One region of the Paenibacillus sp. FW101-FHT12H11 genome, then DNA from elsewhere that is predicted to be linked to it. Evidence: a T-box and tRNA genes for the amino acid it is inferred to sense, from the RefSeq annotation. Region 1 holds a T-box; the other holds one or more tRNA genes.
The links. A T-box is a leader RNA that pairs with one kind of tRNA and senses whether it is charged. The one in region 1 lies ahead of leuS (leucine--tRNA ligase), so its partner is inferred to be a tRNA-Leu.
Positions count from the first base shown of each region.

Region 2: it has a tRNA-Leu gene. The T-box ahead of leuS (leucine--tRNA ligase) is inferred to sense a tRNA for this amino acid. The anticodon was not compared.

Region 1 is NZ_JBYTCO010000010.1:330,538-333,951, forward strand. Features, by position in the region: gene leuS (leucine--tRNA ligase) at 1-2,127, opposite strand, end outside; T-box leader at 2,191-2,428, opposite strand; gene AC3WTJ_RS29665 (class I SAM-dependent DNA methyltransferase) at 2,497-3,258, opposite strand; gene AC3WTJ_RS29670 (CvfB family protein) at 3,260-3,414, opposite strand, start outside.
Region 2 is NZ_JBYTCO010000004.1:445,109-448,522, forward strand. Features, by position in the region: gene AC3WTJ_RS15475 (methyl-accepting chemotaxis protein) at 1-123, shown strand, start outside; gene corA (magnesium/cobalt transporter CorA) at 195-1,124, opposite strand; tRNA gene AC3WTJ_RS15485 (tRNA-Glu) at 1,280-1,351, shown strand; tRNA gene AC3WTJ_RS15490 (tRNA-Leu) at 1,369-1,450, shown strand; gene AC3WTJ_RS15495 (SRPBCC family protein) at 1,578-1,841, opposite strand; gene AC3WTJ_RS15500 (extracellular solute-binding protein) at 1,997-3,414, shown strand, end outside.

The DNA of each region.
Region 1 (3,414 bases):
CGGCAAGCGCTCCGTTTTATACGCTTCATTGACGAAAATCATCATTTGGCTGATCGCCGTATTAAACCGCAGCGCTTCGAAATCTTCTGTGATTTTCTTGATGGAACGATGCCATGTTCGTTTGAACGTATCGCTTCCAAGCATCTCATCCGCGCTGATTTTGGATTGAACTTGACCGTTCTCATCCACAAACAGTCTCCACACACGGTTCAAATAACGGTAAATGCCGTCTACACCCGTTGTGTTCCATGGTTTTGTCGCTTCAAGCGGTCCCATGAACATCTCGTAAATACGCAGTGTATCCGCGCCTTGATCGCTCACGATATCATCCGGATTTACAACGTTGCCGCGTGATTTACTCATTTTCTCCATGTTTTCGCCAAGAATCATCCCTTGGTTGACCAACTTATGGAACGGCTCCTTCGTATGAACAAATCCAAGATCATAAAGCACTTTATGCCAGAAACGGGCATATAGCAAGTGAAGTACCGCATGCTCAGCTCCGCCAATATATAAATCAACCGGCAGCCATTGCTGTTGAAGCTCATGCGAGCAGAACTCTTTATCGTTACGCGGATCGATGAAACGCAGGTAGTACCAGCAGCTGCCAGCCCATTGCGGCATCGTATTCGTCTCGCGGCGAGCTTTCATCCCCGTTTCCGGATCGATCGTATTCACCCATTCCGATACGTTCGCCAGCGGTGATTCCCCAGTTCCCGAAGGTTTAATTTCATCAACTTGAGGAAGCAGAAGCGGAAGTTGATCAACCGGTACAGGCTTCATCGTGCCATCTTCCAAGTGAAGAATCGGAATCGGCTCTCCCCAGTATCTTTGACGGCTGAACAGCCAGTCTCTCAAGCGGTAAGTGACCTTGCCTTGACCTTTGCCGTTCTCTTCAAGCCAAGCGATCATGTGACTGATGCCTTGCTCAATGTTCATGCCATCGATAGGTCCGGAATTCACATGAGCGCCGTCTCCAGCGTAAGCTTCTTTCTCCACATTGCCGCCTTGCACAACTTCAATTATCGGCAGATCGAACTGTTTCGCAAACTCCCAGTCACGTTGGTCGTGTCCAGGCACTGCCATGATGGCGCCAGTACCGTAACCGCCAAGCACATAATCCGCGATCCAGATCGGCACTTTCCCGCCGTTTACAGGATTAATCGCATAAGCACCTGTGAATACGCCTGTTTTGTCTTTAGCCAGGTCAGTACGCTCCAGATCGCTTTTGCGGGAAGCTTTTTCTTGATATTCTTTCACAGCGGCCGTTTGTCCGTCTGTCGTAATTTGCTGCACAAGCTCGTGCTCAGGTGCAAGCACACAATAAGTCGCTCCGAACAAAGTATCTGGACGCGTTGTAAAGACAGTCAGGCTCTTCTCTTCATGCCCTTCGATCGCAAATTGAACTTCAGCCCCTGTCGATTTACCGATCCAGTTGCGCTGCATATCTTTAATGCTCTCCGACCAGTCAAGCTCCTCCAGATCCTCAAGCAAACGTTCAGCGTATTCCGTAATTCTCAGAATCCACTGACGCATCGGTTTACGGATGACCGGGTGGCCTCCACGTTCACTTAGGCCGTCGATAACTTCTTCATTTGCAAGAACCGTACCCAGTGCCGGACACCAGTTAACAGGCACTTCGTCTACATAAGCAAGGCCTTTGTTGTACAGTTGGATGAAAATCCATTGCGTCCATTTGTAATACTCCGGATCCGTCGTGGAAATCTCGCGATCCCAATCGTAGGAAAATCCGAGCGATTTAATTTGACGGCGGAACGTATCGATATTTTTTTGCGTAAAATCACGTGGATCATTCCCTGTATCCAAAGCGTATTGCTCAGCCGGAAGTCCGAACGCGTCCCAGCCCATTGGGTGAAGAACGTTGAAGCCTCTCATCCGTTTGAAACGGGAGACGATGTCCGTTGCCGTATAACCTTCCGGATGTCCTACATGCAGACCTGCTCCTGAAGGATATGGAAACATATCCAGCGCATAAAATTTCGGCTTATCCGAATTTTCCAGCACTTTGAATGTTTTCTTAGCATCCCAGTAAGCTTGCCATTTGGGCTCAATCGCTTGGGGATTGTAACCCTGTAATTCCTTGGTTTCTTTCGTTTCCTGTGTCATGTGAAATTTCCTCCCTGTGTACGGCTATAAGCGCCAAAAAACCCCTCATCGCTAGCGGATATCGCTAGGGACGAGAGGTTAGATTCCCGTGGTACCACCCTAGTTAACACCAGGCATGCTTTGCCTGTGTTCACTCTGCCCCTTAACGCGGGTGAAACGATCCGGCTAACGCCAACATGCGTGGCGATTCACCTTCTAGCTCCAAGGCGAGTTCACAAGACGGACATCTACCGGCTTCCACCCTTTAACCGGCTCTCTGCGAGATGCTGTGCAAGTTACTAATCCTCTTCCAAGCTTTGTGATCATCTGATTAGCTTTGATTATATGTAAAATAATGCCGCACTGTCAAGCGGCGGGGCTCCTTATGCTTTATTTCTTTGCAATAAAGAAAGCCCGCTCTGTCAGCTTCGTAGGTTGTTCCCATGTAAAGTCGGCAGCCTTGTACACTTCATGAAAGCCTGCTTCCCTCAGCATCTGCTCAAGCCAATCCAGTGCATAAGCGCGCTGTTCATGCGTTTCATCGATGCGCTGGAACAATTCCTTGCCGCCTTCCTCTTTGACAAAGATGGTCAATTCGTGCTGAATTTGAACTCTTTCCTCATCCAACTCGCTTGTCCAAATGTAAGCTACATCCTCTTCGTTCAAGAAGAAGGGCTGAGATTCCGCATAAGCAAACAGCTGCTGGGGCGTATGCACATCGAACAGGAATAAACCGCCCGGCTTAAGCCCTTCATACGTTTGGCGAAAGGCATCTACAATGTCCTCTTCCTCTAGCAAATAGTTTAAACTATCGCAGAATGATAGAGCGACATCAACCGGTTCCCCCAGCTCCCACTCCCGCAAATCCTGCTGAAACAAACGAACCGAACCGCTGCGCGCAAGCTGTGGGTGTTCTCCTGCTTTTTGCTCCGCTACAGCCAGCATATCTTCCGACAAGTCAATGCCTGTCATTAGATATCCTTCCAATGCCAGCGGAATTGTCAAATTGCCGGTACCGCAGCCGAGATCAACGATCGAAACCGGCTTCACGCCAAACCGGTCAAAGCTTTCTTTGACGAAACGATGCCAATCCTCGTAAGGCATGCTGTTCATCAGACGGTCATACGTGTAGGCAAATTTCTCATAGCTCATGTTAACTAGGATTCTCCTCTTTTTTCAGATAGGTCCAGTCGTCCTCCTGATAGATGAGCCCGTCTTTCATCAGCTTGCCTAACGCACGCTTAAAAGCCGCTTTGCTCAGGCCAAACCGATCCTTAATGATGTCCGCAGACGTTTTATCTGAAAATG
Region 2 (3,414 bases), on a different contig from region 1:
AACGTTGCCGCTGCAACGGAAGAGCAGTTAGCCATGATGCAGAATATCGCTGCAGCATCCGAGCAGCTTCGCTCGGTTGTGAATACACTCAATGAATCAGTTGCTTATTTTAAAATAGCATAAGGAAAAAAGGCACTCGGTGATTGTGGATATCACGGCGGGTGCCTTTCGTTGTTTTGCGCAATGGATGATAGTCAAAACCAATGTTTACGTTTGAAAAAGTACCACATCAAGAAACCAATGCCAATCATCAGGATCCAGACATACAGATAACCATAGTCCCAACCTAACTCGGGCATGATTTTGAAGTTCATGCCGTAGACGCCGACAATAAAGGTGAGCGGCAGAAAAATCGTGCTGAAAACCGTTAATGTTTTCATAATTTCGTTCATGCGATCGGATTTCATGCTCATTTGGAGCTCAAGCAGCCCTGTCAGCGACTCACGGAAAATATCCAGCGAATCTACGACGCGCGAAATATGGTCCATAACATCCATGAAGTAGACATTATCTTCTTCCCGCGTGTATGGAAAAGAGTGGTGAGCAATAGCCGCCAGGGCAATTCGCTCATCGACAATGACGCGGCGGAGCTGGTGCATGATTCTTTTCAGCTGGAAAATATCCTGCGCGATGCGAATCGCGGGATTTTGATAGACGGATTGCTCCATGTGGTCGAGCCGATCGTCCAGATGTTCCACGATGACGGTATAATCGTCAACACAGCGGTCCAGAATGGCGTGCAAAATGACGCCGGGATGGCTGATTCGTTCAGGCACTTCTTGGCATGTCAGGTAGAGCTGATCCATGAAAGGGAGCTTGTCTTTGTAAACGGTGATAACAAAATTAGAGCCGATCACGATCGCAATTTCTTGGGGCTCCAGCCCCTCGGAGACAGCAAAGAAGGTTAGGAAGACGTGATTTTTATACGTATCCATCTTCGGCCGTTGGTTTAGTTTGATGGCATCCTCAACGAGGAGCGGGTGGCACTTGAATACATCGCCAAGGACATGTTTGACTTCGTCGGGCGACGGGTTCTCCATTCGCACCCAAACAACTTCGTTTGGGGATGGAATGCGCACCTCTTCCTCGTGGACGGTTGCCTGTGTAGAATCATATATGAGCATGGATGACAAACCAAACACCTCGGTCAGGTTGAATTGGTTTCAGCATACCATATTTGTCCGGAAGTGATCCAGATTTTGCACTTGTCAATTGAGATTTGATCCTTTATAATAACAATTGTCGTCAAAATGGGCTGCACAAGCTTCATGACTTTCGTGGCCCGTTGGTCAAGTGGTTAAGACACCTCCCTTTCACGGAGGTAACAGGGGTTCGAGTCCCCTACGGGTCAGTTTTTTATCCTCTTATGCGGTCGTGGTGGAAAGGCAGACACACCATCTTGAGGGGGTGGCGCTCACAAGGCGTGAGGGTTCAAATCCCTCCGACCGCATCCCAGATTTTCAAACATTTAAAGACCAAGGAGCTATGCGAGCTTTTCTCGCTTAGCTCCTTGGTTTTTTGCATGAGGAGAGAATTGTGGGTAAGGGATAAGGGATTGCCGAGTCTTCCTAGTCTTCCTAAGAGTTTTCCAAGCCGTGTTTATTCGCAATCCGCTCGCTCTGGTTGGGCTGGCCTTTACCCTCCGTAATCAAGCTGCGTAGGCTTCCGTTGATATAGGTGCCCCAGGAGTCCGAGCAAACGCTGTAGCACTCGTATGATGGGACTAAACCTACGTGCGTAAAGCGAACTTCTGTTGTTCCGTCCTTCACGGTGATTTCAAAGACAATGTCGGTATCCTGCCACTCGCTCTTGTCCATTACGAAGTTGAAGTAGTTGTCCATAACGTGCCAAACAACCTTCTTACCTTGCTATCTATGTATTTTGAATAAACACATAATTCCGACTAAAAACACATGTAAATTTATTGTAAGTGTTAATATAATGAAAACTATCATGGGCCCATGATAATAAAGTGTATAGAGAGGGGCTACTTCATTTGAAAGCACTTTCGAACAACTCCCGTTTCCTTCGCAAGCGGAGCGCAATCACGATAGTTGGAGCTTTGATGTCTGTTGTTATGCTAGCCGGCTGCGGCAATTCTTATACTGATCCAAAAGCAACTTCCACTTCAGGTGCATCGGCTTCCGATCCCATTCATATTCTTCTGTCCCATTCCGAATTTGCCTATGCCAAACAAGCCAAAGAAGATGATATCTACAAGAAAGAACTGAACCGATTATCCGGTTTCAATGTGAAGTATGATTTCTTGGGACATAGCGATTATGCCCAGCAGTTATCCCTACGGTTTGCATCCGGTGATCTGGCTGACTTGATCCGGACGGACAGTATCGTATCTACCATTCACAGCGGTGCTGTCGATCAAGGCGTTTTTCTCGAACTCGGTCCCCTCATTGATAAATACGCGCCTACGCTGAAAAAGAAAATACCCGCAGAATTCTGGAAAAGTCCCCGTATTTCCAAGGACGGTAAAATCTATGGCATCCCTGTTACCCGTGGGGTACCGGCCGACCGTTCTATCTTTATCCGCCAGGATTGGTTGGATAAGCTGAAAATGGATACTCCTAAGACACTTGACGACTACTTAGCCTTTTTCGAAGCGGTTAAAAAAGAAGATATGAACGGCAACGGCGATCCAAATGATGAATATGGTTTAGGCATGTTCAACAATATTGTATGGACGGATATTTTCACACCTGCATTCGGTGTTCATACGAACAAGTGGAGCCTCAAGAACGGGCAGCTCGTTCCGGACATTATCGATCCAAGAATGAAGGAAGCGATCGCTTTCTACAAGCAGTTATACGATAAAGGCTACATCAATCCCAATTTATTTGTGAAAAAAGAAGATGAACAGAATGCTTCCATTGCCAAAGGGGAAGTTGGGGTATGGGGAGCTGCCGTTTATCAATACCTGGCTGGGTACGGCAAGGATAACGCAGCAAAAACGTTCCTTAACCAACCGTCAGCCTCAGTTAGCATGATTGCCCCCCCACAAGGTCCACGCGGTGATAAAGGCATGGCGCTGCAATCCGATGAGATTTATTTCGTCTGGGTGATTCCGGCCAAAACCAAAAATCCGGAGAACATCATTAAGTATCTGGAGTGGGCTTACAGCAGTCCTGATGCTGACCAATTTTTTGCATATGGCATCAAAGGACAAAACTTCACGGAAGAAAACGGGCAAATTAAGTACGATATTAACCAGCCGGTCAATGCAGAGAAAAATGCTTTCCAAATGTACCAGGTTTCATTGAACCCGCGTGAGATCGGTTTCGCAGCTCCACTTGTGCTTAAGGCGCTGCCGGAATCCGATAAGATTACCAAAGGGTATGCCACGTCCAAAGAAAGTCTCATCCCGAATGAAGCGAAATATATGCCTCGTTTGGAATCGCT